DNA from 3 places in the Nocardioides sp. SRI_004 genome. Region 1 is predicted to be linked to each of the others. Evidence: riboswitches for the same ligand, from Rfam matches in the RefSeq annotation. Region 1 holds a riboswitch; each other region holds the start of a gene.
The links. Region 1 has a riboswitch for cobalamin ahead of AC2YHB_RS09685 (nitrite reductase). Riboswitches for the same ligand answer to the same signal wherever they lie in the genome.

Region 2: it holds a riboswitch for cobalamin, as region 1 does, so the genes downstream of both, AC2YHB_RS12280 (FecCD family ABC transporter permease) here and AC2YHB_RS09685 (nitrite reductase) in region 1, are expected to answer to the same signal.
Region 3: it holds a riboswitch for cobalamin, as region 1 does, so the genes downstream of both, AC2YHB_RS20605 (prenyltransferase/squalene oxidase repeat-containing protein) here and AC2YHB_RS09685 (nitrite reductase) in region 1, are expected to answer to the same signal.

What each region holds. Positions count from the first base shown of each region.
Region 1 is NZ_JBYCZV010000006.1:22,937-32,766, reverse strand. Features, by position in the region: gene AC2YHB_RS09715 (RNB domain-containing ribonuclease) at 1-415, opposite strand, end outside; gene yaaA (peroxide stress protein YaaA) at 440-1,219, shown strand; gene AC2YHB_RS09705 (PDDEXK family nuclease) at 1,338-2,384, shown strand; gene AC2YHB_RS09700 (bifunctional RNase H/acid phosphatase) at 2,435-3,613, opposite strand; gene AC2YHB_RS09695 (zinc ribbon domain-containing protein) at 3,613-4,356, opposite strand; gene AC2YHB_RS09690 (Nif3-like dinuclear metal center hexameric protein) at 4,353-5,474, opposite strand; cobalamin riboswitch at 5,515-5,698, shown strand; gene AC2YHB_RS09685 (nitrite reductase) at 5,751-6,617, shown strand; gene AC2YHB_RS09680 (precorrin-8X methylmutase) at 6,614-7,279, shown strand; gene cobJ (precorrin-3B C(17)-methyltransferase) at 7,282-8,826, shown strand; gene cbiE (precorrin-6y C5,15-methyltransferase (decarboxylating) subunit CbiE) at 8,826-9,830, shown strand, end outside.
Region 2 is NZ_JBYCZV010000007.1:255,596-265,425, reverse strand. Features, by position in the region: partial or broken gene AC2YHB_RS12295 (hypothetical protein) at 1-321, opposite strand, end outside; gene AC2YHB_RS12290 (hypothetical protein) at 725-925, shown strand; gene AC2YHB_RS12285 (hypothetical protein) at 879-1,556, opposite strand; cobalamin riboswitch at 1,746-1,924, shown strand; gene AC2YHB_RS12280 (FecCD family ABC transporter permease) at 2,020-3,036, shown strand; gene AC2YHB_RS12275 (ABC transporter ATP-binding protein) at 3,033-3,842, shown strand; gene AC2YHB_RS12270 (ABC transporter substrate-binding protein) at 3,842-4,861, shown strand; gene AC2YHB_RS12265 (DUF2238 domain-containing protein) at 4,970-5,608, shown strand; gene AC2YHB_RS12260 (4a-hydroxytetrahydrobiopterin dehydratase) at 5,619-5,939, opposite strand; gene AC2YHB_RS12255 (APC family permease) at 5,966-7,885, opposite strand; gene AC2YHB_RS12250 (hypothetical protein) at 8,013-8,348, shown strand; gene AC2YHB_RS12245 (sensor histidine kinase) at 8,354-9,415, shown strand; gene AC2YHB_RS12240 (response regulator) at 9,412-9,830, shown strand, end outside.
Region 3 is NZ_JBYCZV010000017.1:28,973-38,802, reverse strand. Features, by position in the region: gene AC2YHB_RS20645 (protein kinase domain-containing protein) at 1-315, shown strand, start outside; gene AC2YHB_RS20640 (hypothetical protein) at 316-753, opposite strand; gene gatC (Asp-tRNA(Asn)/Glu-tRNA(Gln) amidotransferase subunit GatC) at 797-1,096, shown strand; gene gatA (Asp-tRNA(Asn)/Glu-tRNA(Gln) amidotransferase subunit GatA) at 1,093-2,619, shown strand; gene gatB (Asp-tRNA(Asn)/Glu-tRNA(Gln) amidotransferase subunit GatB) at 2,616-4,109, shown strand; gene AC2YHB_RS20620 (hypothetical protein) at 4,087-5,208, opposite strand; gene AC2YHB_RS20615 (SH3 domain-containing protein) at 5,246-5,830, opposite strand; gene AC2YHB_RS20610 (HNH endonuclease signature motif containing protein) at 6,277-7,569, shown strand; cobalamin riboswitch at 7,658-7,783, shown strand; gene AC2YHB_RS20605 (prenyltransferase/squalene oxidase repeat-containing protein) at 7,857-9,431, shown strand; gene AC2YHB_RS20600 (ICP22 family protein) at 9,471-9,830, shown strand, end outside.

The DNA.
Region 1 (9,830 bases):
GGTCGGGCAGCAGCGAGGCGGCGCCCTCGGACAGCGCCGGCGGGTGCAGCGGGATCCGGCTGCCGGCGCCGTACAGCGTCTCGCCGCGGCGGTGCGCCTCGAGGTCGACGGGGTCGCCGGGCTCCACGAACGCGGCGACGTCGGCGATGGCGTAGTGGACGACGAAGCCGCTGCCTGCGCTCTCGATGTGCACGGCCTGGTCGAGGTCCATCGATCCCTCGGGGTCGATGGTGATGAACGGCAGGTCGGTCCGGTCCAGCTCGGGGAGTACGACGCCCGCGGCCGCCTGCTCCGCCGCGGCGGTCACCTCCGCGGGGAACTCGCCGGGGAGCTCGAGCTCCGTCGCGATCGCCCGCAGGCCCTCCTGCAGCGCCGGTGAGCTCGCGTTGACCCGGACCACGAGGTTGTTCGGCATGTGCTCGACCCTATCCTTGCGGCCGTGCTGATCCTGCTGCCACCGAGTGAGGGCAAGTCCACCCCGTCCCGGGGCAAGCCCCTCGACCTCGCGGCGCTCTCGTCACCGGAGCTGACCCCCGCCCGGGAGCAGGTGCTCGAGGCCCTGGTCGCCCTGTGCGCCGATGACCCGGTCAGGGCCGCCGAGGTGCTGGGCCTCTCCCCCGGCCAGGCCGACCTCGTGCTGCGCAACGCAGGGCTCCGGGAGGCACCCACCGCACGGGCCGACCGGATCTACACCGGCGTCCTCTACGACGCCCTCGACGTCGAGTCGCTCTCCGCGGCGGCGAAGCGCCGTGCGACCTCCCGGCTCGGGGTGGCCTCGAGCCTGTTCGGGCTGGTCCGGATGGGCGACCGCCTGCCGTCGTACCGGCTCTCGGGCGATGCCACCCTCCCCGACCTCGGCCCCGTCGCCGGCGTCTGGCGCGAGGCGCTGCCCGACGTGATGGCGGCCGCGATCGGGCGCGGCCTGTTCGTGGACCTGCGCTCGGGGATGTACGCCAACTTCTGGCGCCCGGGCCCGGAGCTCGCGAAGCGCACCGCGACCGTGCGCGTCCTCCACGAGCACAACGGCACCCGCAAGGTGGTCAGCCACTTCAACAAGGCGACCAAGGGACGCATCGTCCGCGCACTGCTCGAGGACGGCGCCGACCCGCGCACGCCCGCCGCGCTGGCGGCGACGCTGGAGCGGCTGGGGTGGACCGTGGAGATCGGGGCGCCGGGGAAGGCCGGGACCCAGCTCGACGTGGTGGTCAGCGAGCTGTAGCGGGCGTCGTACCGGACTGAATGGTCGTGAGATCGCCTGATCCACAGCCACTGGGTCCGGTACGACGGCCTGTGGATGAGCGGAAGCACGACCCGCCCCGTTCGCGCAGGGTGTGCGGGTGGAGTTGCACATCAGCCGACCGGGGATCGCGAGTCCACGACGGATCGATCCCCACGGCGTCACCGGTCCGACCCGCGGGCAGGCACGCGGTCCCCACTGGACCAACGTCGGACTCGGGGTCTACCGCCCGCGCTCGGCACCCGACAGCACCGAGCAGCGGATCGTCGACGCCGCTGCCAACGTGCCGTATGGCTGTGCCGTCACGGGCTGGGCGGCCCTGCGCTGGCTCGGCGCTCGGTGGTTCGACGGCCGGGCAGCCGACGGCTCACCGCTTCCGGTGCCGATCGCGGTCGGCGACCGGCACGCGAAGCGCGGGCATGACGAGATCATCGTCTCGGAGGACTGGCTGTTCCCCGGAGACGTGACAGTGGTCGACGGCCTGCCGATCACGACGCCGGTGCGATCGGTGACCTACGAGGCGCGGGTCGCGGACGGAGAGATCGCGGCCCTCCGGGCGATCGAGATGGCGGCGTACGACGACCTGGTCAGCATCGCCGAGCTGACGTCCTACACGGCCAGGCTGACCAGCCGCCCCGGCAAGGTGCGGCTCGAGGCCGCCCTCGCGGTCGCGGACGAGAACGCATGGTCGCCGATGGAGATCGTGATGCGACGCTTCTGGCAACGAGACCGGGACCGGCCGCTGCTGTGCAACCAACCCGTCTTCGACTTCGCTGGCAACCACCTGTTCACACCCGACCTGCTCGACGTCGAGGCCGGTGTCGCCGGGGAGTACGACGGCAGCGTCCACGACACCGGCCCGCGCCGCGGCAAGGACCTGGACCGTGCGGAGCTCACCCGCCGGCTCGGGATCGAGGTGGCGACCATGATGGCGGGCCAGGGCGAGCGGCAGCGGTTCCTGCACCGCCTCGACGGCGCGTACGAACGGGCCGCGCGCTTCGCCGGCCCACGCCTGTGGACCATCGAGCCGCCGGCGTGGTGGACGGACACCACGACGGTCGCCCGGCGCCGTGCCCTCGGCCCGGCCGAGCGCGAACGCTGGCTCGGCCACCGTCGTACCGGACTGAATGGTCGTGAAATCGCCTGATCCACAGCCACTGGGTCCGGTACGACGGGCGCCGGATCACCAGCGCCGGATCACCAGCGCCCGGTGTCCCGCAGCGTCCGCCGGCCCGGCGCGAGCGCGTTGAAGAAGCGCAGCGACCCGCGCTTCTCCCCCGTCCGCGGGTCGGGCCAGAACGCGATCACGGAGACGGCGGCGGGTGCGAGCTCCATCCGGAACAGCGCGTCCAGCGGCGCCTCCATCGCGTGCGCGACGAGGGTCTTGATCGGCGTCACGTGGCTGACCACGACCACCGTCCGGCCCTCGTGCGCCTCCAGGACCCGCTCGAGCCCGGCGAGCACCCGCTCGCGGACCTGGACGAAGGACTCGCCTCCCGGCGGAGGGGTCGCCATGTCGGCGAACCATGCCTCCATCCGCTCCTTGTCGCGCTCGGCGACCTCGGTGAAGGTGAGGCCGTCCCACTCGCCGAACTCCATCTCGGCGAAGCCGGGCTCCTCCTCGACCGGCAGGCCCAGCGCGGCGGCGACGATGTCCGCCGTCTCGCGGGTACGACGGACGGGCGAGGCCACGACGACGTCGATGCTCTCCTTCAGCTCGGTCAGCCACGCGGCCACCTCGGCGGCCTGGGCGCGGCCCTCCTCGGACAGCGCCGGGTTGTCGCCGCCGAGACCGCCGGAGAACCGGCGGCCGGTCGTGTGCGGGGTGACGCCGTGGCGGACGAGCACGATCGTGGTCGGCTCGCCGGGCCTGGAGGACGGCGAGGAGGCCTCCTCGGCCGCGGACTCGGGCTCGTCGGGGACACCGTCGCCGGGCACCGGGCCGGAGGCGAGAGTCACCCCGTCGCGCACGCCGTCCAGGGCCTCGTTGGCCAGCCGGTCGGCGTGGCTGTTCTCGGCCCGCGGCACCCACGTGTACGTCGTACCGGCCGGCGCGATCTCCGCCGCCTGGGCCGCGAGCACCTTCATGTCGGCGTGCTTGATCCGCCAGCGCCCCGACATCTGCTCGACGACGAGCTTGGAGTCCATCCGCACCTCGACCGACGCGCCGGGCGCGTGCTCGACCGCGAGGGCGAGCCCGGCGACGAGGCCGGAGTACTCGGCGACGTTGTTGGTAGCGACGCCGATCGTGCGGGCGTCCTCGGCGATCACCTCGCCGGTGGCGGCGTCGCGCAGCACGGCGCCGTACGCCGCCGGCCCGGGGTTGCCGCGAGAGCCGCCGTCGGCCTCGACGACGACCCGGGCGGGCGTCACCATCAGAGGCCGCTCTCGGCCGTCCGCACCAGGATCCGCTGGCACTCCTCGTGCCGGATCACGGTCTCGGCCGGGGTCGCCCGGATCTCGGCGAGCTCGCCGGCGTCGAGGGCCAGCTGGCAGCCACCGCACTGGCGGGCCCGCAACGCACCGACGCCGGTGCCGCCCTTGGCGGCACGGATCTTCTCGTAGAGCGCCAGCAGGTCGGCGGGCAGCTCGGCCGTGATCGCGTCGCGGCCCGAGGCCACCTGCGCGATCTCGGCGTCCAGCTCGGCCGCCTTCTCGTCGCGGGCGGTGGTCAGCTCGCCGAGCCGGGCGTCGAGCTCCTCGATCGCGGCGGTCAGCTCACCGAGCGCGGACTGCGCCTCCTCGAGCTGCTCCATGACCTCGAGCTCCTCGTCCTCGAGCGTCGAGATCCGGCGCTCCAGCGACTCCAGCTCGTGCTGCATCCGCTCCAGCGCCTTCGGATCCCCGATGGCGCCCGAGTCCATCCGCTCGCGGTCACGGGTACGACGCGCCTTGACCTGCTCCACGTCGGCGTCGGCCTTGGCCTGCGCGAGCGAGAGGTCGTCGACGACGATGCGCTGGTCGCGCAGCCGGCCGTCGACATCGGCCCGCTTCCCGAGCAGCTCCTTGATCTCGGCGGCCTGCGGCGGGTTGGCCCGCAGGTGCCGGAGCTGGTCGACCTGGGAGTCAAGCGCCTGGAGGTCGAGCAGGCGGAGCTGGGCGGCGGGGTCGGCGTTCACAGGTGCATTGTCCAAGGATCGGTGACGATGTCGCTCACCCGGGTCTCGAGAGCGTCGCCGAGCGCGTCGTGGAGGCGCTCGGCGAGGACCGGGAGCCAGGTCGACTCGGCCGCCCAGTGGGCCACGTCGACCAGCGCCGGGCCGCCCTTCTCGACGAACTCCGCCGCCGGGTGGTGGCGCAGGTCGCTGGTCACGTAGGCGTCGACGCCGAGCCCCGCGACCCGGTCGAGCAGGAAGTCGCCCGCGCCGCCGCAGACCGCCACGCGGCGGACCGGGCGGTCGCCGTCGCCGGCCACGCGTACGCCGTGGGCGGTCGCCGGGAGCACCGCCGCGACGTGCTCGGCGAACTCCCGCAGCGTCGCCTGCGCGACGGTGCCGATCCGGCCGGTCCCCGTCCCGGCCAGGCCCGGGTCGGCGAGCTCACTGACGTCGTACGCGGGCTCCTCGTAGGGGTGGGCGGCCAGCATCGCGCGGACCACCGCCGTGCGGACCGAGCGCTCGAGGACGGCCTCGACGCGCACCTCCTCGACGGTCTCCAGCTGGCCGATCGTCCCCACCATCGGGTTCGCGCCGTCGAGCGGCCGGAAGCGACCCTCGCCGGGGGCGCTGGTGAAGGACGCGAAGTCGTAGTCGCCGATCCGGCCGGCGCCGGCCTCGGCGATCGCGGCGCGCACGGGGGCGGCGGCGTCGGCGGGCACGAACACCGTCAGCTTGTCCCGCGGGCCGCCCGGCGCGGGGATGATCGGCTCGAGGTCGGTGAGCCCGAGCGCCAGCGCCAGCGACTCCGAGACGCCGCCCACGGCCTGGTCGGCGTTGGTGTGCGCGGTCAGCAGCGCGCAGTCGGCCTTCGCGAGGGTGTGCAGCGTGCGGCCCTTCGGGCTGGTCGCGGCGAACCCGTTGACCGGCTTGAGGAACAGCGGGTGGTGGACGACGAGCAGGTCGGCCTTCCAGTCCGCGGCCTGCTCCGCGACCGCGGGCGAGGGGTCGACGGCGAGCAGCACCTTCCGCACCTGCTGGGCCGGGTCGCCGTACACGAGCCCGACGGCGTCCCAGGAGTCGGCGGTCGCGGGCGGGTACCAGCCGTGGAGCAGGTCAACGACGTCCTTGAGCGCAGGCATGTCCGTCAGGCTACTGGTGGGTCGACGAGCGGCCAGAGGTTGATAGTGTGCGAGGGCCAGTCGACCTCCCCGGAGGTCAGGGAACCCGGTGTGAGTCCGGGACTGACGCGCAGCGGTGTGGGTGACGGGCGGAGCACGACGTCACTGGGTCCTCCGGGTCCTGGGAAGACGCTCCAGCCCGGATGATCCCGAGTCCGAAGACCTGCTGGCCCTTGCGGAGACCACCGCGAGGTCGAAGGGGCGATCGCGAGGAGCCCCGACCTCGAAGGACCACCCTTGGCCCCAGCAGCCACCACCCGCAGCCGGCCGGACCGCTGCCCCGGCATCGTGCACCCCTGGCCCGCCGACGACGGCGGGCTGGTCCGCATCCGCGTGCCCGGCGGCCAGGTGTCGACCGCGGCCCTGCGCGCGCTGGCCGAGGTCGCCGAGGAGTACGGCGACGGGCGGGTCCGCGTGACCGGCCGGGCCAACCTGCAGCTGCGGGCGATGCCGCTCGACGCCGGCGACCGGCTCGCCGCCCCCGCCCTCGAGGCGCTCGAGGCGACGGGGCTGCTGCCCTCGCGGGCCCACGACCGGGTGCGCAACGTCCTCGCCTCCCCGCAGACCGGCCTCGCCGGCGGCCACGCCGACCTGCGGCCCGTCGTGACCGCGCTCGACGCGCTGCTCCTCGACGACCCGGAGCTCGCCGGCCTGCCCGGCCGCTTCCTGTTCACCCTCGACGACGGCCGCGGCGACCTCGCCGACCGGCACAAGGACCTCGGCCTGGTCGCGCTCGACGCCGGCAGCGCCCAGCTCCGCGTCGGCGAGGGGTACGGCGCCGTGGTCGACCTGCGCGACGCGGCAGGCTCGCTCGCCGGGCTGGCCCGCGACTTCCTCGCCGCGCGCGGCACGGGGCCGGCGGCCGCGTGGCACGTCGACGAGCTGCCCGCGCCGCTCGTGGCGCCGGTCCCGGCCGAGCCGGCGGGCGTCGTACACGCGCCGGCGCTGGGGTACGGCGAGGTCCCCGGCGGCGAGCACGTCCGGGTCGGCGACGACGGCCTCGACCTCCCGACCATCGCCGGCTGGAGCGCGACGACCGTGGTCGTCACGCCCTGGCACGGCGTGCTCATCCCGACGTCGGCTTCCCTGGAGGAGGGCCCATGACCGAGCTGACCGCTCCCCCGCGCCGCTACGACTACATCGCCGACGGGCCGGCGATCTATGTCGACTCGTTCGCGACGATCCGCCGCGAGTCGGACCTCTCGCTGGTGCCGGCCGACGCCGAGAAGGTCGCCGTCCGGATGATCCACGGCAGCGGGCAGACCGACCTGGTCAAGGACCTGGTCGTCCACCCCCGCCTCGTCGAGGCGGCGCGCGGTGCGCTCGACTCCGGAGCGCCGATCCTCTGCGACGCACGGATGGTCGCCATGGGCATCACCGCCGGCCGGCTCCCCGCCGACAACCCGGTGCACTGCTTCCTCACCGACGAGCGGGTGCCGGCGCTGGCCAAGGAGTGGTCGACCACCCGCACCGCCGCTGCGGTGTCACTGTGGGAGCCGCTGCTGGAGGGCTCGGTCGTCGCGATCGGCAACGCCCCGACCGCGCTCTTCCACCTGCTCGAGATGATCCTCGACGGCGGCCCGCGCCCGGCCGCGATCGTCGGCTGCCCGGTCGGCTTCATCGGCGCCGCCGAGTCCAAGGACGCGCTCGCCGCCTTCGCGGACGACCACGGCATCGACATCCCGTTCGTCACCGTCCGCGGGCGCCGCGGCGGCTCCGCGATGGCGTCGTCGGCGGTCAACGCCCTCGCCCAGGAGGAGGAGTAGCCGTGGCCGGCAGCTTCCACGTCGTCGGCATCGGGCCGGGCGACCCCGAGCTGATCACCCGCAAGGCCGAGCGCCTGATCGGTGCCGCCTCGGTGGTGGCCTTCCACGCGGGCGTCCGCAAGGAGTCGCACGCGCGCCGGATCGCTGCACACCTGGTCCCCGCGGACGCGGTCGAGGAGGAGCTGCGCTACCCCGTCACGACGGGCACGACCGACCACCCGGGCGGGTACGTCGGCGCGCTGGCCGACTTCTACGACGACTGCGAGGCCCGGCTCGCCGTCCACCTCGAGGCCGGCCGCGACGTCGTACTCCTGGCGGAGGGCGACCCGCTCTTCTACGGCTCGTCGATGTACCTCGTCGACCGCTTCCGCGACCGCTTCGCCGTCGACGTCGTCCCCGGGGTGCCGGCCTTCGCGGCCGCCACCGCCACCATCCCGGCGCCGCTGGTGCGACAGGACGACGTCCTGACCGTGCTCCCCGGCACCCTGCCCGAGCCCGAGCTCGCCCGCCGCCTCGCCGACACCGACGGCGCCGTGATCATGAAGCTGGGCCGCACCTTCCCCGCCGTCCGCTCCGCACTGGAGCAGGCCGGGCGGCTGGAGGGAGCGATGTACGTCGAGCGCGCCTCCCAGCCCGAGGAGCGGTGGCTGCCCGTCGCGGAGGTCGACGAGGCGTCGGTGCCGTACTTCTCGCTCATCGTCGTGCCGGGTGACTCGGCGCGGCCGGCGACGGCGGCCCGCCTCCGCGCGGCCGAGCCCGCCCCGGTGGTCGAGGAGGTCCCGCAGCGACCGTCACGAGACCCCCGGGCCGCCGAGCTCCTCGTCATCGGCCTCGGCCCCGGCCCCGACGGCTGGCTGACCCCCGAGGCCACCGCCGCACTGGCCGAGGTCCAGCACGTGGTCGGCTACGCGCCGTACGTCAACCGCGTCCCCCAGCGCCCCGGCCTCCAGCGCCACGCCTCCGGCAACACGGTCGAGGTCGACCGGGCCCGGTTCGCGCTCGACCTCGCCCTGCGCGGCGAGCGGGTCGCGGTGGTCTCCGGCGGCGACGCCGGGGTCTTCGGGATGGCTGCCGCGGTCTTCGAGGCGGCGGCCGACCCGGCCCACCCCGAGCACGCGAGCGTCCCGGTGCGGGTGCTGCCCGGCGTGAGCGCGATCCAGGCGGTCGCCGCTCGTGCCGGCGCGCCGATCGGCGCGGACTTCGCGGTGATGAGCCTGTCGGACCGGCTCAAGCCGTGGCCGGTGGTGGAGCGGCGGCTGCGGGCCGTCGCCGAGGCGGACCTGGTGCTCGGCATCTACAACCCGGCCTCGCGCTCGCGCCGCGAGCAGGTCGTGGAGACGCAGAAGATCCTGCTCGAGCACCGCTCCCCCGACACCGTGGTGGTCGTGGGCCGCGACGTCGGCCGCGCCGAGGAGTCGCTGACCGTGACCACGCTCGGTGGGCTCGACACGGACGCCATCGACATGAAGTGCCTGCTGATCGTCGGCGCCTCCTACACACGCGTGGAGCCCAACGGCACGGTCTGGACGCCCCGGTGGGTCGAGTGATGGGCGGAGTGAAGGTGACGGTCGTCGGCGTCGGCGCCGACGGCCACCTCCCGCCCGCGTCGCTGGCTCTCGTCACCGGCGCCGAGGTCCTCCTCGGCGGCGAGCGCCACCTCGGCCTGGTCCCTCCGGTCGAGGGCCAGGAACGCCGCCCGTGGCCGCGCCCGCTGTCGTCGCTCGCCTCCTTCCTCGGTGAGTACGACGGCCGGCGGGTCGTCGCGCTGGCCTCGGGTGACCCCCTGGTCTCCGGGATCGGTACGACGCTCATCCGGCTGCTCGGCGCCGACGCGGTCGACGTCGTACCAGCGGTGTCGTCGGTGGCGCTCGCGCGGGCCCGGATGGGCTGGTCCGCGGAGGAGTCGACGGTGGTGACGCTGGTCGGGCGCGATCCCGCGGCGCTGCGGCGCGAGCTGGTCGCGGGAGCGCGGATCCTGGTGCTGTCGTCCGACGAGACGACCCCGATGACCGTGGCCGAGCTGCTGGACACCGAGGGCTTCGACGACACCCGGATGACGGTCCTGGGCGACCTCGGCTCGGACGACGAGTTCCGCTACACGAGCCGGCCGACCGACTTCGGCGCGTGGTCCGGGCCGCTGCCCCGGCTCAACGTGATCGCGGTCGAGGTGCCCGCCACCGAGGACGACCTCAACTCGTGGGCGACCGGCGTCCCCGACCACCTCTTCGAGCACGACGGCCAGCTCACCAAGCGCGACGTCCGCGCCAGTGCACTGTCGCGGCTCGCGCCCCGCCCCGGCCAGCTGCTGTGGGACATCGGGGCCGGCGCCGGCTCGATCGGCATCGAGTGGCTGCGCGCCCACCCGCGCACCAACGCGGTCGCGGTCGAGGTCGACCCGGAGCGCGCCGCCCGGATCGCCCGCAACGCGGAGTCGTTGGGCGTCCCACGGCTGTGGGTCGTCGAGGGCAGGGCGCCCGACGCGCTCGCCGATTTGCCGCAGCCGCACGCGGTCTTCGTCGGCGGCGGTGCCACGGCGCCCGGGCTGCTCGAC
Region 2 (9,830 bases), on a different contig from region 1:
CTGCGGAGCAGGAGCGTCGGCGGGCTGGTCGTCCTGCGCGGGCGCCGGGTCGGGAGCGGGCTCGGCCTCGGGCTCGGGGGCGGGCTCCGGCTCCGGCGCGGGCTTCGGCTCGGGAGCCGGCTTCGGCTCCGGGGCCGGCTCGGGCTCCGGCGCGGGAGCGGGCGACTCGACCTCGGCGGAGGGAGTGCCGTTGCCGCCGTCCGCGTCGTCGGCGTAGCCCGGCGCCGCGAAGGCCGACACGGCGACGAGCGCGGCGACCGGGACGGTCAGGGCAGCGCGTTGCCAGAGGGTGCGGCGGGCAGGCCGCAGTGACTGCTTCATTTCGTTGTCCCCATGTGTGTGTTCGGTCGCACCCACTGCACGACCGAGGGAGCTTCGGAGCGGGCATGGCCGAAAACCACGAAGGGAGCGCGGCGCCGGGCCCGCGTCCTGCGACGCCCTGCGTTGCACTCCCCTACCGACCGCGCCCCACGCGCAACCGGTCCCGCACACCAACCTAGGGATCTTTACCCAGCGGATCCGCTGAACTGCGGAGATTTTACTCAGGCCGATGCCCGCGGCCGGGCGATGTTGCGCCCGTCACACTTTTCGTGCAGGACGACAAAGAGCCGCCCCGACTCTGTTCGACGGCACGAGCGGGCACCCCTGCGCCGTGACGAGACTTCCCGTGTCGAACCAACCAGCACCCCGACCTGGGACGGAGCCACCAGCGATGAGCGACCTGATGCAGCTTGTGCCGATCTTCACCTTCATGCTGATCCCGGTGTGGATCCCGCTCGTCGCGGCTGCGTTCGGGATGGTGTCGGACGCGATCAAGGCGCCGGCGAAGGCCGTCACGCACCACGGCGCGGCGCGTCCCGCCCCTCGCCACGCGGGCGTCAGCCCCGTCGGTCCTCGGGTCCTCGCGGAAGGAACTGCTCGGTGAGCATCGGCCACGCGTGGTCGATGAGCTCCTCCATGTCGAGGTAGGTCGCCCGCTTCACGTAGGGCTTGGCCAACTCGGTGTCGATCACCTTGAGCACGAAGCGGCGCAGCTCGGCGTCCAAGCCGGTCATCTTCCGCAGGATCGCCCCGCGCCGGGTGTCGGTCTTCAGCTCGAGCCCGATCTGGTTCTCACTCGGCGTGAGCAGCTCGAGGCGGAGCTTCAACGGGTCCTCGGTGTGCACCACCAGGACCAGCGGGATCACGACCTCGGCGTTGAAGTTCAGCTTGTCCAGCGGCAGGTCGAGCTGGAAGACCACGCTGATCGGCAGGTCGATCGCGTAGGTCAGCAGCTCGGCCGGCACCTCCTCGCCCGACGTCGGGCCGAAGGTGCCGGTGAAGCTCACGCTGGCGAAGGCCCGGCCCGGGCCCGCACCGATCGGCCCGAGCGAGATCTGGTCGCCCAGGACCGCGTCGATCGTGCGCAGGATCCGCTCCTTGTGGAGCACGCGGCGTACCCAGTGCACACCGAAGCGCTCGTACGACGCCGGTCCGGTCGCCTCCGGCTCCAGCTCCTGCAGCTCCGGGTCCGGCAGCTCCGCCACCGCATCCACCCCCGCCAGTGCGTCGACCACGGCTCCCCCTTGCTCGTTGTCACACCGCCCGGAGCCGGAAAGCCCCGTCAGCACTGACGATTCTCCTACATCCTGCCGCAGCGCGGGCGGCTGCCCATGGTTCCGGGCGCCCGGACCTGCCGGTGGGGGCGCAGGCCGGCCGCGTGTCGCCCGGGTCACACCGGCTTGGCGCGCCGCGTCGGCTGTGCGTACATTCCGACCCGAGCCAGTCACACCCCCGAGGTGAGGGAATCCGGTGAGAATCCGGAACTGTCGCGCAGCGGTGAGGGCGACGGACGAGGCACGCAGCCACTGGACCGAAGGGTCTGGGAAGGCGTCTCGTCCGATTGACCCCGAGTCCGAAGACCTGCTGGCTCGCCGTGGTCCCACCGAGCTTCGCGATTGAGCTCCCGACACTGAGCAGGTCCCACCCGTGCACCACCTCGATGCCGTCGAGCGACGCTCCGACGCGCGCCGCCTGCCCGTGCCCGTGCTGCTCGTCGTGCTGGTGCCCTCGGCCGGGGCGACCTTGCTCCTGTCGACCGCCCACGGAGCCGAGCCGCTGCCCCTCCACGTCGTCGTGGACGCGCTCCGCGTCCGGTTCGCCGGGGCGCCCGTGGACCCGGCGTACGACGCGATCGTCTGGGACATCCGGCTGCCCCGGACCATCCTCGCGTTCGTGGTCGGCGCCGGGCTCGCCCTCGCAGGCGCGGGGATCCAGACCCTCGTGCGCAACCCGCTCGCCGACCCCTACCTGCTCGGTGTGTCGTCGGGAGCGAGCGTCGGTGCGACGGCCGTGCTGACGATGGGCGTCCTCGCCGGCGCCGGACTGTGGGCCCTGTCCCTCGGCGCGCTGCTCGGCGCGCTCGCCGCCTCGGTGCTGGTGTTCGCCGTCGCGATGCTCCAGGGGGGCCTGACGCCGCTGCGGCTCGTGCTCACCGGGACGGTGCTGTCGGCGGCGTTCTCCTCACTCGCGAGCTTCATGGTCTTCCGCAGCGCCGAGCCGCAGACGGCGCAGTCCGTGCTGTTCTGGCTCCTGGGCTCGGTGTCCGGCGCCACCTGGGGCCAGCTGTGGCTGCCCGTGGCCGCGGTCGTCGCGGCCTTCGTCGTGCTGATGGCCGCCAGCGGATGGCTGGACGCCCTCGCCGTCGGACCCGACACCGCAGCGGCGCTCGGCGTGCCCGTGCGGGAGCTGCGCGTCGGCCTGTTCGTGCTGCTGTCGGTGCTGGTCGGCGTGCTCGTCGCGGTGGCCGGCGGGATCGGCTTCGTGGGCCTGGTCGTCCCCCACCTCGCCCGCCTGCTCGTCGGCCCGCGGCACCGCGCCGCGCTCCCGGTCGCGGTGCTGCTCGGCGGGGTGTTCCTGATGTGGGTGGACGTCGTCTCCCGCGTGGCCGTCCGCCCGACCGAGATCCCGCTCAGCGTCGTCACCGGACTGATCGGCGCGCCGGTGTTCCTCATCCTGCTGGGGCGCCGCAGCTACCGCTTCGGAGGAGAGTCGTGACCACGACCGGGCCGGCCCTGGCCACCCGGGACCTGGCCTGCGGCATCGGCCGCCGAACCGTGCTGACCGGCATCGACCTGGAGGTACGACGCGGTGAGGTCCTCGGCCTGATCGGGGCCAACGGGACGGGCAAGTCCACCTTGTTGCGGGTTCTCGCCGGGGTGCGGGCGCCGACGGCCGGCGAGGTCCGGCTCGGCGATGAGCCGCTGGCGTCGTACTCGGCGAGGGACCGGGCGCGGCGGATCGCCTTCGTCGCCCAGGAGGAGGCAGCCCCCTCCGACCTGCTCGTGGGGGAGCTCGTCGCCTTGGGCCGGCTGCCGCACGCGCGGTCCTGGGGCGGCGTCGACGACACGTCGCGCACCGCCGTCGACGAGGCGCTGCGGCTGGTCGGCCTGGAGCGTGCCGCCCGGGTGCCGCTCGACCAGCTCTCCGGGGGCGAGCGACGCCGGGCCGTCTTGGCGCGTGGCCTCGCCCAGCAGGCTCCGCTGCTGCTCCTCGACGAACCCACCAACCACCTCGACATCCGCCACCAGCTCGCCGTGATGAGGCTGGTCCGGCGGCTGAGCCGCGAGCACGGGCGGGCGGTCGTCCTCGCCCTCCACGACCTGGACCTCGCCGCCACCTTCTGCGACCGGATCGCAGTGCTCCACGACGGCACGCTCCTCGCGTGCGGCACCCCCGACGACGTCCTCACCCCGGACGTGCTCCACGACGCCTTCGGCGTCCTGGCCACCCGCGTGACCCACCCGCTGACCGGCCGGACGCACCTGCTGTTCAGCCACGACGAGAGAGAGACCCACCCGTGATGCCCCAGCCCCCGCGCGGCCGGTACCGCCGCTGCGTCGTCCTCGCCACCACCGCCGCCCTGGCCCTGACCGCCTGCTCGGCCGGCGCCGACGGCGGCGCCGCGGACGGCGACCGGGCCACGGTCGAGAACTGCGCCCGGCAGGTCGACTTCCCCACGCCGGCGCAGCGGATGTTCGTCAACGACTCCAACCTGATCTCGATGGTCCTGGCGCTCGGCGCGCAGGACCAGGTCGCCGCCGTGTCCAGCATCGGCCGCGACGAGGCGGTCCTCACCGAGCACTACGGCGACGTCGTCGCCGATCTCCACCAGGTCTCCGACGACTACCCGAGCCTGGAGACGGTCGTGGCGGCGCGGCCCGACGTGATGGTCGCCGGCTGGAACTACGGGTACGACGAGACGAAGCAGCTCACGCCCGACTCCCTCGCCCAGCGCGACATCGCGGCCTACGTCCTCACGGAGTCCTGCCGCCAGGCCGACGGCGCCGCCCGCGGCATCGTCGACCCCTGGACCGCGCTCCGCGCCGACCTGACCAACCTCGGCACGATCACGGGCCACGAAGACCGGGCCGCCGCGGTGGTCGCCGACCTGGACGAGCGGCTCGATGCCCTCGCCGCCGCGCCGGCACCCGCGAGCGAGCCCGTCCTCTTCGTCTTCGACAGTGGGGAGAAGGCCGTCTTCACCTCCGGCGCGTTCGGCGCCCCGCAGGCGATCATCGAGGCGGCCGGCGGCGCGAACGCCACCGCCGACGTCCGGGACACCTGGGTCGAGGTCTCGTGGGAGAAGCTCGCGTCCTCGCGACCGGACGCGTTCGTCTTCGTCGACTACCCCGGCCAGACCTTCGAGCAGAAGGTCGCGGTGCTGAGGGCGAACCCGGCCACCCGTGACCTGCCGGCCGTCAGGGAGGGACGCTTCCTCAACCTCCCGTACGCGATGTGGACCAGCGGTCCGCTGAACGTCGATGCGGCCGAGGACGTGCGGACGGCCCTGGAGAAGTGGGGGCTCACACCCGCGCGCTGAGCGGGCGGCCACCAGCGGCAGGGGTGACCCATCCGACACCGCGGCGGAGGAGGTCGGCGCGCGAGCGCATGTGAGGATGGGGGCTTCCCGACGACAGGAGCCCCCCGGATGACCGAGGCCGTGGCCGTGCGGTACCCGACGCCCACCCTCGTCCGGACCGCCGACGGCACCGCCAAGGGACTCCTCGTCCTCCTGCTGGTGCTCGCGGTCGTCGACCCCGACGGGAGCCACCTGCGCGACAAGGCGGCCGAGGCGCGCGCGATCGGCTACCCGCTGGTGTCCTTCACCGTGCCGGCGATCTGGCTGCTCTTCTGGAAGGACCGTGCGTCCTTCCCGTGGCTGGCCGACCTGCTGGTGACGCTCACCTGCTTCACGGACATCCTCGGCAACCGGATGGACCTCTACGACACCGTCGTCTGGTTCGACGACCTCATGCACTTCGCCAACACCGGCCTGATCGCGGCGGCCGTCATCCTGCTGACGCTGCACCGCAGCGCACCGCTGTACCGGGTCGTCGAGCGGGCGCTGGCGGTCGGAGCCACCGCGGCGATCGCCTGGGAGATCGCCGAGTTCTTCGCCTTCATCAGCGGCGGCGCCGAGCACGCGTTCGCGTACGAGGACACCCTGGGCGACCTCGGACTCGGCGTCCTCGGCTCGGTCACCGCGGCGCTCGTCATCCACCGGCTCTGGCAGCGCGGCCAGCTCCGGGAGGCGGCGCCGCAGCTCGACGACCGCCACCTCGTCTGACGGCGGACCGTCAGGAGTCGGCCACGACCGGCACGCCCAGCTCCTGCGCGACCGCGGTGATCGCCTGGGCGAGCGCGACGTCGGCGTCGGTCACGGTGCCGGTGTCGTGGGTGCCGAGCCGGATCCCGACCTCGGGATAGCTCAAGGTCAGGTCCGGGTGGTGGTTCGCCTCCTCGGCGAGCCGGCCGATCTCGTTGACCAGCGCGAGGCCGGTCACGAAGTCACCGGTCCGGAACCGGACGACCGCCTGGTCGCCCTCGACCCGCCACTCCCCGAGCCCCGCGGCTGCGGTGAACTCATCGGCGGTCACGGTCTGGTAGCTGCGTGCCATGGTCCGACAGTACGCCGCAGCGACCCTCACCCCGCGTGCACGTGCGGCCGCTTGCGCGGATCGGGCTCGGCCCGCCGGATCACCTCGCGGGTGAGCGGGGCGACCTCGCCGGTGCCGAAGAGCAGGAAGCGCGCCATCTGCGCGACCGGGCTGCCCTCGGTCCACTCGAAGTACATGTGCGGCCGGACGCCGGTGCGCCCGCGCAGGTCGAGCAGCAGGGCGGCGAGGGCGTTGGGGATGGTCGCGGCGTGCACCGTGAGCACCCGGAACTCCTTGTGCGCGACCGAGCCCTGCACCACGATCCGGCTCTCGAAGTCGGAGTAGTCCTCGACCACGACCTCCACGAAGACCAGGTCGCCGCCGTGGTCGAGCTCGTGCGCCTCCACGATCTGGCGGACCTTCGCGCGGTAGGCGCCGGCGTCGTGGTGCTGCGGGTCGTGCGCGACCAGCCGGAGGGTACGACGGGCGCAGTCGCGGACGAAGGCGTCCGCCTTGGCGTCGTACTCGATCTCGGTGGTGCGCAGCTCCAGCGACCGGGTCATCCGGGAGAGCAGCGACACGAGGACGATCGCGGCGATGAAGCAGGCGCCGATCTTCACGCCGTCGGGGCGCTCCTTGACGTTGTCGAGGGTCGTGTAGGTGAACACGACGGCGATGAGGGTGAACGCGATCGTCCAGCCGCGCTGGCGGGCCTTGCGGGCCGCGAGGGCCACGGCGACGCTCGCCGAGGTCATCAGGACCAGGACGCCGGTGGCGTAGGCGCCGCCCTGCGCGTCGACGTCGGCGTCGAAGATCCAGGTGATCACGAAGGCGGTCACGGTGAGGATGCAGACCAGTGGGCGCACCGCGCCGGCCCACTCCGGCGACATGCCGTAGCGCGGCAGGTAGCGCGGGATCAGGTTGAGCATGCCGGCCATCGCCGAGGCGCCGGCGAACCACAGGATGAGGATCGTGGAGACGTCGTACGCGGTGCCGAAGGTGTCGCCGAGGTAGAGGTGGGCGAGATAGGCCAGCGCGCGGCCGTTGGCCTCGCCGCCGTCCTCGAACGCCTCGGCCGGGATCAGCAGGGTGGTCACCAGGCTCGAGCAGATCAGGAAGACGCTCATGACGACGGCCGCGGTGGTCAGCAGGCGCTTGGTGTCGCGGATCCGTACGGCGGGGCGAACCGGGTCGTCGTCCGGCGCTCCGCGCACATGCCCCATCACCGCCACACCCGTCTCGAAGCCGGACATGCCGAGGGCGAGCTTCGGGAACAGGGTCAGCGAGACCGCGATCATCAGGGCGATGTTGCCGTGCTCGGCGGTGAGCGCCGAGGTCCAGTCGGTGACGACGTGGCCGTGCTCGAGCACGTGCACCGCGCTGACCGCGATCACCACGACGTTGAGGGCCAGGTAGGCGCCGACGAGGGCGACGGCGAGGCCGATCGCCTCCTTGAAGCCCTTGAGGAAGACCGCGCCGAGCAGGGCGATCAGGCCCATCGTGATCCAGAGCTCCTGGCCGTGCAGGGCGGCCGGGACGTGCGGGTTCTCGACGACGTGGGCGCTCGCGTCGGCGGCCGACAGCGTGATCGTGATGATGAAGTCGGTCAGCGCGAAGCCGAGCAGCGCCAGCACGAACAGCTTGCCGCGCCACAGCGGCAGCAGCCGCTCCAGCATCGCGATCGAGCCCTGCCCGTGGGGGCTCTCCTGCGCCACCCGCCGGTAGACCGGCAGCGCCCCGAAGAGGGTCAGCAGCACCAGCACGATCGTCGCCAGCGGGCTGAGCAGCCCGGCCGCGAGGAAGGCGATGCCCGGCTGGTAGCCGAGGGTGGAGAAGTAGTCGACGCCGGTCAGGCACATCACCTGCCACCACGGGCGGGTCTGCTCGTGGTCGTGGGCGGTATCGCTGTCGGCGGGTTGGTCCGCTGCCGGTACCGGGTCGGCGGCAGGGGTCGTGGACGTGGTCACGGCACCATGCAACGCCCGGATCAGCGCGCACGGCCCCGCCCTAACGGGATCCTGACAGGTGCGTGGATCGCGTCAGGATCCCGTCAGGACCGGCCGGTGCCATGAGGAGGCGGGCTTCACTGGACGGGTGAGCACGCACGCCCGGCCCGACGTCCACCCCACCGTGCTGGACCAGCCGGGCGCACGCTGCGGGATCGCCGGCGGCACGCTGTTCGTCGCCTCGGCGATCTGCACCGCCGTACCCCTGCAGGGGTGGTCGGGCGTGGCCGCACTCCTGGTCCTCACGGCCGCGTGGTGCCGCTTCCTGCCGCTGTCCCACGGCCTGTTCCTGGCCGTGGCGGGCTGGGCCTTCGCGACCGGCTTCGTCGTCAATGCCGGCGGCCAGCTCACCTTCGCGCCGGCCGACCTCGCCCGGCTCGCCGTGTACGCCGCCACCGCGTTCCTCGTCGCAGGAGCACAATGAGCGACATGAGCAGGCAGCGCCGGGTCGGCGGACTCGTCGTCGCCGTGCTGGCGCCGCTGCTCCTGGTGCCGGTGCTGGTGCCGCTGCGCGATCAGGTCAACCTCGCCAGCGACGTCGCCCTCTTCCTCGTCGTCGTGGTGGCCTCGGCCCTGGTCGGCGGTCCCGGGCCGGCCGTCGTCGCCGCGGTGCTCGGCGCGACCCTGCTGAACTTCTGGTTCACGCCGCCCTTCCACACCTTCGCCATCGACGACGCCAACAACGTGGTGGCCCTGATCGCCTTCGTGGTCGTGGCCGTGATGGTCGGCTGGGTCGTCGACCTCGCCGCCCGCAGGGCCGAGGCCGCCGCGGCGGCCGCCGGCATCGAGGCCGCCGACCGGGTCCGGGCCGCGCTGCTCACCGCCGTCGGCCACGACCTGCGCACCCCGCTGGCGGCCGCGAAGGCGTCGGTGTCCGGGCTGCGCAGCACCGACGTGTCGGTGTCGCCGCAGGACCACGACGACCTCCTCGCCACGGCCGACGACGCGCTGGACCGGCTCGCCGCACTGGTGGGCAACCTGCTCGACATGAGCCGCCTGCAGGCCGGGGCGATGCCGGTCCGGCTGCGGCCGGTGGCCCTGGGCGACGTGCTGGCGAGCGCCCTCGACGACCTGGGCGTCGCGCCCCGGGGCGTCGTGGTCGACGTACCCGACGACCTGCCGGCCGTCGTCACCGACCCGGGCCTGCTCGAGCGGGTGCTCGTCAACCTGGTGGCGAACGCCCAGCGGTTCAGCCCGGCCGGTCGCCCACCCCTGGTGCGGGCGGCCGTCGCCGGGGACGGGTCGACCGTGGTGGTGGAGGTCGTCGACCGCGGGCCCGGCATCGCGGCGGAGGACGCCGAACGGGTCTTCCAGCCCTTCCAGCGGCTCGGCGACACCGACAACTCCACCGGCATCGGCCTCGGCCTCGCGGTCGCCCGCGGCCTCACCGACGCCGTCGACGGTGACCTGGTCCCCGGCCGGACCGCAGGCGGCGGGCTCACGATGACCCTGTCCCTCCCGGCCGAGCCGCGCACCGGGGAGTCCTCGTGACCCGGGTGCTCGTGGTCGACGACGAGCCCCAGATCGTGCGCGCCCTGGGCATCAACCTGCGGGCGCGCGGCTGGGACGTGGTGACCGCCGGCGACGGGGTCGAGGCCCTCGACGTCGCGGAGCACGCCGACCCCGACGTCGTCGTCCTCGACCTCGGCCTGCCCGACCTCGACGGGGTCGACGTGATCACCCGGCTGCGCCGGCGCTCCAGCGTCCCGGTCCTGGTGCTGTCCGGGCGCAGCGACAGCATCGACAAGGTCGACGCCCTCGACGCCGGCGCCGACGACTACGTCACCAAGCCGTTCGGCATGGACGAGCTGATGGCCCGGCTGCGGGCGCTGGTACGCCGCGGCCAGGCCGAGGAGACCACGCCGGAGCAGGACCGGGTCGCCTTCGGCCGCGTCGTCGTCGACCT
Region 3 (9,830 bases), on a different contig from region 1:
GACGGCGACGCCGATGTGGTCGCGCTGCGCGACTTCGGCGGCGACGGACTCGGCGTCGCCACCCTGCTCTCCGACGGCACCAGGCTGGAGGAGGACGACGAGGTCGTCATCGGCGACCTGGCCTTCGACCGGACCCGCTCGGTCGCCGGCGACACCGACGGCGACGGCACGACGGACCTCGTCCTGGTCGACCGCAACACCGCCGAGGCCCGTCGCTATGCGCGGACGTCCGACGGCTTCACCGAGACCGGCAGCACGAGCGTCGACGCCCACGTCGACGAGGACGGCTCGATCCTGGTCGGCGTCAGCCGCTGATCACGCGCCGAGGCCGGCCAGCCACGCCTCGACCGCGTCGCTGCCCACGAGCCGCACGGCGGGCAGGTCGGGGTGCGACACCGGCAGCGCCTCCACCCAGGCCAGGTCGACCTCCGGCGCGTCCGACCTGATCCGGCGCACGGTACGACGCACGAGGCTCCGCAACGTGCCCGGCTCCTCCGCCAGGACCGTCACCACCAGGTCCGCGCGCTCGAGCAGGACCGCCCGGGCGTCGTACCTCTCGGCGGTGGTGACCCAGCCGTCGAACGCCGCGAGGGCCTCGAGGTCGGCGCGGCCCGCGAGCTCGGAGAGCGGCACCAGCGGCAGGTCGAGGACGGCGGCGAGCCGCTCCAGGAAGGTCGTGAGCAGGGGAGCGGGGCTGCCCGCGACGACGACGCGCTGCGGGAGCCGCGGCGGCATCGGGGCAGGGAGGTCCACCCGGCGGATTCTAGGGACTGCTCTCCGCCCTAGAATCGCGGGCATGTCCCAACTGTCCCGCGACGAGGTGGCCCACCTGGCCGACCTCGCCCGGATCGACCTCGACGACGCCGAGCTGGACCACCTGGCCCCCCAGCTCAACGTGATCCTCGAGGCGGTCGCGTCCATCAGTGGTGTGGCTGGCGACGACGTGCCGCCGACCTCGCACCCGGTCCCGCTCACCAACGTCTTCCGTGAGGACGTGGTGGTGCCGGGCCTGACCGCCGAGCAGGCGCTCTCCGGCGCGCCCGAGGCCGAGGAGCAGCGCTTCCGGGTGCCGCGGATCCTGGGGGACGAGCAGTGAGCGAGCTGATCCGCAAGACCGCCGCCGAGCTGGCCGACGCCCTGGCCGCCGGCGAGACCACGTCCGTCGAGCTGACCCAGGTCCACCTCGACCGGATCGCCGCGGTCGACGGCGACGCCGAGGCCGGCGTGCACGCCTTCCTCCACGTCGACGCCGAGGGCGCCCTCGTGCAGGCCGCCGAGTCCGACGCCCGCCGCGCCGCCGGCGAGACCCGTCACCTGCTCGACGGCGTCCCGATCGCCGTCAAGGACGTGCTGACCACGCAGGGCCTGCCCACGACGTGCGGCTCGAAGATCCTCGAGGGCTGGGTGCCGCCGTACGACGCCACCGTGGTCCGCAAGATCAAGGCCGCAGGCCTGCCGATCCTCGGCAAGACCAACATGGACGAGTTCGCCATGGGCTCCTCGACCGAGCACTCGGCGTACGGCCCGACCCGCAACCCGTGGGACCAGACCCGCATCCCGGGCGGCTCCGGCGGCGGCTCGGCCGCGGCCGTGGCGGCCTTCGAGGCCCCGCTGGCCCTCGGCACCGACACCGGCGGCTCGATCCGCCAGCCGGGCGCCGTCACCGGCACCGTCGGCGTGAAGCCGACCTACGGCGGGGTGTCGCGATACGGCCTGGTCGCGCTCGCCAACAGCCTCGACCAGGTCGGCCCGGTCACCCGGACCGTCCTCGACTCCGCGCTGCTGCACGAGCTGATCGGTGGGCACGACCCGCTCGACTCGACGTCGGTCGACGTCCCCGTCGGCGCCTACGTCGAGGCGGCGCGCCAGGGTGCGACCGGCGACCTCTCCGGCCTGCGCGTCGGCGTGATCAAGGAGCTCGCCGGCGACGGCTGGCAGCCCGGCGTCATGCAGCGATTCGCCGAGACGGTCGACCTGCTGAAGGAGCTCGGCGCCGAGGTCACCGAGGTGTCCTGCCCGACCTTCGTGCACGCGATGGCGACCTACTACCTCATCCTGCCGGCCGAGTGCTCCTCCAACCTCGCCAAGTTCGACGCCATGCGCTACGGCCTGCGCGTCGTACCGGATGGCGACCCGAGCGCCGAGGCGGTCATGAAGGCGACCCGCGACGCCGGCTTCGGCGACGAGGTCAAGCGCCGCATCATGATCGGCACCTACGCCCTCTCGAGCGGCTACTACGACGCCTACTACGGGACGGCGCAGAAGGTGCGCACGCTGATCTCGCGCGACTTCGCCGCGGCGTTCGAGTCGGTCGACGTCCTCGTGTCGCCGACCTCCCCGACCACGGCGTTCCCGCTGGGGGAGAAGCTCGACGACCCGCTGGCGATGTACCTGCAGGACCTCGCCACCATCCCGGCCAACCTCGCCGGCGTCCCCGGCATCTCGGTGCCCGCCGGCCTCGCCGAGGAGGACGGCCTCCCGGTCGGCTTCCAGGTGCTCGCCCCGGCGCTCGCCGACGACCGGCTCTACCGGGTCGGCGCGGCCGTCGAGGCGGCGCTGACGTCCCGCTGGGGCGGTCCGATCCTTGCGAAGGCTCCGACCCTGGAGGGTGGACGATGAGCGACACGCTGGTCCCGTTCGACGAGGTCGTCGCGAAGTACGACCCGGCCCTGGGCCTCGAGGTCCACGTCGAGCTCAACACGAACACGAAGATGTTCTGCGGCTGCCCGACGGAGTTCGGCGCCGACCCGAACACCCAGGTCTGCCCGACCTGCCTGGGCCTGCCCGGCGCGATGCCCGTCGTCAACGGCAAGGCCGTCGAGGGCGCCATCCGGATCGGCCTGGCGCTGAACTGCTCGATCGCCGAGTGGTGCCGCTTCGCCCGGAAGAACTACTTCTACCCGGACATGCCGAAGAACTTCCAGACGTCGCAGTACGACGAGCCGATCGCCTTCGACGGCTGGCTGGACGTGGACGTGGACGGTGAGACCTTCCGGGTCGAGATCGAGCGTGCCCACATGGAGGAGGACACCGGCAAGTCCACCCACGTCGGTGGCGCCACCGGCCGGATCCACGGCGCCGACTACTCGCTGGTCGACTACAACCGGGCCGGCATCCCCCTCATCGAGATCGTGACCCGCCCGATCCTCGTGCCCGCCGAGAAGGCGCCGGCCGTGGCCCGGGCCTATGTGGCCCAGCTGCGGGACCTGATCGTGGCCCTCGGCGTCTCGGACGCCCGGATGGACCAGGGCTCGATCCGCGCCGACGTGAACCTCTCGCTGGCGCCCAAGGGCTCCACGACGCTCGGGACCCGCTCGGAGACCAAGAACGTCAACTCGCTGCGCTCGGTCGAGCGTGCGGTCCGCTACGAGATGTCGCGCCACGCGGGCATCCTCGACGCGGGCGGCAAGGTCCTCCAGGAGACCCGGCACTTCCACGAGGACGACGGCTCCACCTCGTCGGGCCGCGAGAAGTCCGACGCCGAGGACTACCGGTACTTCCCCGAGCCGGACCTCGTCCCCGTCGCGCCGTCGCGCGAGTGGGTCGAGGAGCTGCGCGCCACCCTGCCGGAGAACCCGACCCAGAAGCGGGCGCGCCTGCAGGAGGAGTACGGCTTCTCGGACCTGGAGATGCGCGACGTCTGGGCCTCCGGGGCGCTGCCGCTGATCGAGGCGACCGTCGCCGAGGGCACCGCCCCGCAGTCGGCCCGCAAGTGGTGGGTCGCCGACCTGCTGCGCCGCGCCAACGACGCCGGCGTCGAGCTGTCCGAGGTCGGCGTCACGCCGAAGCAGGTCGCCGAGGTGCAGGCACTGGTCGACGCAAAGACCATCAACGACAAGCTGGCGCGCCAGGTCTTCGACGGCCTGATCGCCGGTGAGGGCACCGCCGCCGAGGTCATCGAGAAGCGCGGCCTGGCGCTGGTCTCCGACGACGGCCCGCTGCTGGCCGCCATCGACGAGGCCCTCGCCGCGCAACCCGACATCGCCGACAAGATCCGGGGCGGCAACCACGCCGCCGCGGGCGCGGTCATCGGCGCGGTCATGAAGGCGACTCGCGGGCAGGCCGACGCCGCCCGCGTGCGCGAGCTCATCCTCGAGAAGCTGTCCTGACGTCCTCGCCCTCGACCTCGAGGGCGCGCACCTCGCCCGTGGCGGCGTCCACCCGGACCCGCCACGTGGTGGGGACGTCGGGCCGGTCGTCGCGGAACTGCGCCGGGTAGGTCGCCCGGACCTCGATCCAGCGGTGCCGGCCGGCGCCGCCGGCGCTCCAGACGGTGTCGTACGACGACAGCTGCCCCTCCGGCGGCTCCTGGCCGGTCGCAGCGCTGGCCGCGACCTCGACGGCCTCGGCGGCCCGCCACGCCTCGACGGGCGTCGGCCGGTGCGGAGCCGGGGCCAGGCGGACCCGGTGGAACCAGCCGATGCCGATCCCGTCGGCGGGCGCCGCCGCGCAGCCGGAGGGGGCGTCACGCAGGACCGGCCGGACGTCGACCGCCAGGCCCGCCCAGACCAGGCCCTCGCGCCCCTCGTGCGTGGCGATCTCCTGCAGGGTGGCGACGTCGCGGCCCCGGGCGAGGACGCACGGCTGCCCGGTCGCGGTCCAGCCCTGCGCGAGCCGGGCCAGTGGGGTGAGCGGCCACGCCCGGCCCGGTTCGGTGACGGGGGAGAGGACGACGGTGACGGTGGACGGGCGGTAGGCGGCGGGAGTCGCGGCCGCGGCCAGGTCGTCCAGGGTCTCCAGCGCCGCGGCGAGGCGGTCCCAGTCCGGGTCGTCGACCTCGTCGTCGTGCCCGAAGCCGTAGACGCTGATCGACGCCGGACGCTCGCCGAGCGTCGAGAGGACCGACGTCGTCGGCTGGTCCGTCCAGTCGCTCTCCGCGTAGTCGGCCTGCCGCATCGACACCGGCGCGAAGGCCTCGCGCACCTGGGCCAGGCCGTCCCCGGACAGGGTGGCGGTGGCGACGCCGAGGCCGTCGTCCGTGCGGAGGAAGACCGTGCCGTCCGCGCGGACCTCGACGTCGGGGACTCCCGGGGCGGGGGAGCCCTCGCCGCCGGTGGAGCTGACGGAGACGAGGACGTCGGGGGCGTGGCTCGCGATGGTGGCCGGCGTTGCCGTCGTACCGGTGGGGGCGGGGGCTCCGTCGTCGGCGCAGCCGGTGAGGGCGGCGAGCAGCAGGGTCCCGAGAGCCGCGGCGGCGTGTCGTCGCATGGTGGTCCGACGCGCCGCCGCGCCCACGGGTTCCCGGTCAGCCGACGAGGCGCAGGTTGGTCACCGAGATCCAGCCCCGGTTGCCGCTCGCCGTGGCGACGGCCACCCACGTGCGGTTGCCGTCGACGGCCTGCCCGGTGCGGGTGATCCAGCGCGTGTTCAGCTCCGTGCCGCGCGCCAGCGAGCCGATCGCGCGGTCCAGCGTGCTCGGCCCCTGGCGGATGTTCGTGCCCACCTTGACCTCGTAGGCCCAGTCACCGGCCGTGCAACCGAGCGGCGCGGCACCGACATTGCGCACGTAGCGCGCCGACACCCAGGCGTTGCGCCCGTGGATCTTGTACCAGCGCTGGTTCCGGTCGACGACGGTCCCGTTGAGCTGGCAGTCGAGGACCAGCACGGCGCCTCGCCGGATGGCGGTGCCCGAGCGCGGGACGTGCGTGCTGGGCGCCACGCGCTGGGTGAGCCCGGTCGCCGAGGTCACGACGCCCGTGTACGTCGGCGCCGCGGCGTGCGTGGTGACGTCGGCCAGCGCCGGCCCGGCCGGTGCGGCCAAGCCGAGGGCGGTGCCGGCTGCGACGAGCAGCCCGGCGAGTGTGGAGCGGGTGAGGGTGAGGCGCTTCATGGTTCGACCTTTCCGAGAAGGAGTGCTGCTGGAGGAGACGCCGGCTCCGCCCGGAAAGTTGCGAGACGCCTCCGGTGGTCGAGGAGGTCGCGCAGCGACCTCGGTGGTCGAGGAGGTCGCGCAGCGACCGTCTCGAGACCCCTGGCTCCGGTGCACCCGCTGTGCCCCCTCCGCTGGTTGAGGTGCGAGGCGCGCCAGCGCCGAGCCTCGAAACCTCTTGCTCCGGTGCACCTGCTGTGCCCTGCGGTATGCCTGTGGTCGGGTCTTCAAGCGCAGCGACGAGGAGGCTGGGCGCGGGGCTCGGTTGCGCGGTCGGGTGCGGTCCGGCGGCCTCGTGTTCGCTCGTTGCGCCACTTGTTCTGCACACCCCGTCGAGGGACTTTCCCCTGTCCACAGGCGGGTTTCCGTCGCTTCGTTGTGTCGGAGGTCGATGGGAGAATCCAGTCATGGATCTCGGAATCAGCGGCACCGCGACAGCTGTCTCGACAGCGTCGCTGCTGTCCGAGATCCGTGACGGTGTCGACCTCCGCGACGCCCTCATCGTCCGCGAGTGGCAGGCCATCACGTCGTGGGCCGAGGCCAACATCGTCGACAGTCCCGAGGGCGCCGCGACCCTGACGGAGGGCTACCTCGACACGGGTGTCCCGATCGCCGGCCCGGGTGCCCCGCTCGTGTCGGAGTTCCAGCTGATGGAGCTGATCGCGGTGCTTGGCAGGTCGCCGGATGGTGGGCGGTCGTATGTGGGTCAGGTGATCGAGTGCGCCTGGCGCCTCCCCCTCTTGTACGCCGCGGTGGTGGACGGCCGGGTTGCGCCGTGGCGGGCCCAGCGCATCGCTGACCTGACGAGGTCGCTGCCGGCAGAAGCAGCGGAGTTCGTGGACCGGCACCTCAACGCCGCCGTCGGCGGCGTCGGCTGGGCCCAGCTCGAACGCCTCGTGACCGAGGCGATCCTCCGGTTCGACCCCGAACGCGCCGAGGCCGAACGCCAGGCCGCGAACGAGCACCGTCACTGCAACATCACCGACACCGATGAGCACGGCGGCGTGCACCTCGACGCCTACCTCGATGCGGCCGACGGCCACGACTTCAACCAAGCCGTCGCCCGCGAAGCAGCACTGCGAGGCCAGCTCGGCGACACCGACTCCCTCGACGTCCGGCGGGCGAAGGCCGTGGGTGCGATCGCCCGCCGTGACCTCGCCCTCGACCTGCTGATCGCCGACGAGACGACTGGCGAGGTCATCGCCCAAGCTCCCGGCCGGCGGGTGGAGCTGAACGTCCACATCACCGACACCGCCTTCACCGGCGACAACAACGTCGGGCGGTGTGAGGAGACCAGGTCACCCGTCCACGTCACCCAGGTCAAGGAGTGGCTGCAGGTCCCGGGCACGACCGTCATCGTGCGACCGGTCATCAACCTGGCCGACTGCGTTCCGGTCGACTCCTACGAGATCCCCGACCGCCACCAGCGACGAGTCCGGCTCCGCGACCACACCTGCCGGTTCCCGAACTGTCCCCAACAGGCGGTCCGCTGCGACCTCGACCACGCCAAGCCCCACGGCGGGGGCGGCAAGACCTGCCCGTGCAACCTCGTCCCACTCTGCCGCAGGCACCACCGCGCCAAGACCCACAGCCAATGGCGCTACCTCGTCATCGCGCCGGGCCACTACCTGTGGACCAGCCCCCACGGCCACCACTTCCACGTCGGCCCCGCCGGCACAACACCACTCGACGGCTACTGACCACCAAGCCCCACACCCCGCCCTCCGGCGGGGCCAGCGGCATGTCCGGAGGTTCGTCGAGGCGGCCGATCGGTCGCAGAGAGGTATCCTGCGGTCGATAGTTCACAGTCCACGTCCGTGGTGGGGGAAGCCGGTCGAAGTCCGGCGCTGACCCGCAACCGTAGGCCGCCTCGGGGTGGCGAGCCGGAGCACCTGCTGCGCACGTCCTGACACGAATCGCTGTCGTGGAGAGCAGCGGGATGTCGGCTCGACCGCCTCCCGCCTGCGTGCAGCGGGAAGGAAACAGCATGCTCGCGAGCACCGGAAGTCGCGTCGGCGGCGCATTCGCCGTCAGCGTCCTGGCCGCGTCGTCATTCCTCATCGCCCCGCAGGCGCACGCAGCCACGGCGGCCCCGGTCGGCGACGGCGCTACGTGGCTGATCAGCCAGCTGACCAGCGGCATCGTGCACAACGATCAGTACGACAGTCAGGACTACAGCACGAGCATTGACATCGCGCTTGCCCTGGCGGTCGTCGGCGACCACGACGCGGACGTCGCCGCCATCAGGGATGCGGTCGCCGGCGAGATCGAGGGCTACATCACGGGTGATGCCTTCGGTGACACGGGAAGCACCTATGCCGGACCGGTCGCCAAGAGCGCCTACTTCGCGCAGACCACCGGCGGCGATGCGACGAGCTTCGGCGGCGTCAACCTGATCACGCGCCTCGAGACGCAGGTCGACGACACGACCGGCGCGGCCAATGACACATCGACCTTTGGCAACTACGCCAACACGATCTCCCAGACCTTCGCCGCCAAGACGCTCGCTACGGCCAGCAGCCCCGAGGCAGAGAAGGCAACCGATTGGCTGCTGGCTCACCAGTGCGAGGGCGGTGGGTTCGCACTCGACATCGGGCAGGAAGAGGGAAGCTGCCCGGGCAATGATGCGGCCGACCCCGATGTCACGTCCTTCTTCCTCATCGTCTTCGGCGAGGACGTCGCGAACGCCACTCCGCGGGTCGCACGTGCTGTCGGCAAGGCGGAGGCATGGCTTCTGTCGCGCCAGAAGACGGACGGCTCGTTCAACGGCGGTGCCTCGACCGCTTCTTCCAACACCAACAGCACCGGCCTTGCCGGATGGGCGCTCGGCGAGCTAGGTGACGTCGACGCTGCGACCAACGCCGCGATCTGGCTGCGCCGCCACCAGGTGCAGACGGTGACGGGATGCACGGACCAGCTCGCGACCCAGGTTGGTGCGATCGCCTACGACGACGCCGCGCTGGCGGGCGGGCGGACGGCTGGTATCCCCATCGATAAGCAGTACCAGTGGCGACTCGGGTCGGCCCAGGCCCTCCCGGCCCTCACGTGGGCGCCGACGTCCGCCAGCACCCCGACCCTCACTGGTCCGACGACGTACGTCCAGACCGGCGGCCGCGCCACCGTCAAGGCAACGGGCCTGACTCCCGGTTCCTGGGTGTGCGCCGGCACTGTCCCGGGCTCGGCCGGCCTCGCCGGCACGGCTTCGATCAGCGCCAAGGTGCCGACCGGAGCGACCGGCACCAAGACGATCACCCTGACGGTCGCCGACGGGACGTCCGCGACCACCACGGTGAAGGCCCTCGCCGCCAAGACGCTCAGCCCGACGGTGACCCGCACGGTCGTGCCTCGCGGTGGGACGCAGACGGTCCGGGTCACCGGTCTCGCCGCCAACGAGCCAGTAAAGGTCATCTACGGCGGCAAGGTGATCAAGACCGGCAAGGCCACGTCGACCGGAACCTACGGTTACGCCTTCCCCCTCGGTCGGACGACGGGCCTGAAGTCGGTCCGGGTCCAGGGCGCCTTCGCCAACCGCGTGGGTACCAAGTCCTTCCGGGTGAGTTGAGTGCTCCTCCGCCGACTCGTTATTGGGATCGGCCCGGCCGTGGCGCTCGTCGCCGCGACCGGGCTGTTCGGCGCGTCCGCGGAGGCGAGGGCAGCTGCGGGCTGCGGCGGCACGGCGGGCACCGTCGTGTTCGTTGACTTCAACGAGCTCGTCGGCGGGAGTGACGACCTCCGTAAGGGATGCGCAGCGAGCGCCAGCACGGCAGCGGAGGCGTTCCAGCAGGCGGGCTTCCGGTTGGCGTACAGCCCGGCGCCGGGCATGCAGGGCTATGTCTGCACCGTCAACGAGAAGCCTGCCGATCGCGACTGCACGGGAGCCGACGCCTACTGGAGCCTGTGGTGGGCCGACGGCCAGGGTGGGCCGTGGAAGTACTCGACCCTCGGGGTCGACTCGCTTGAC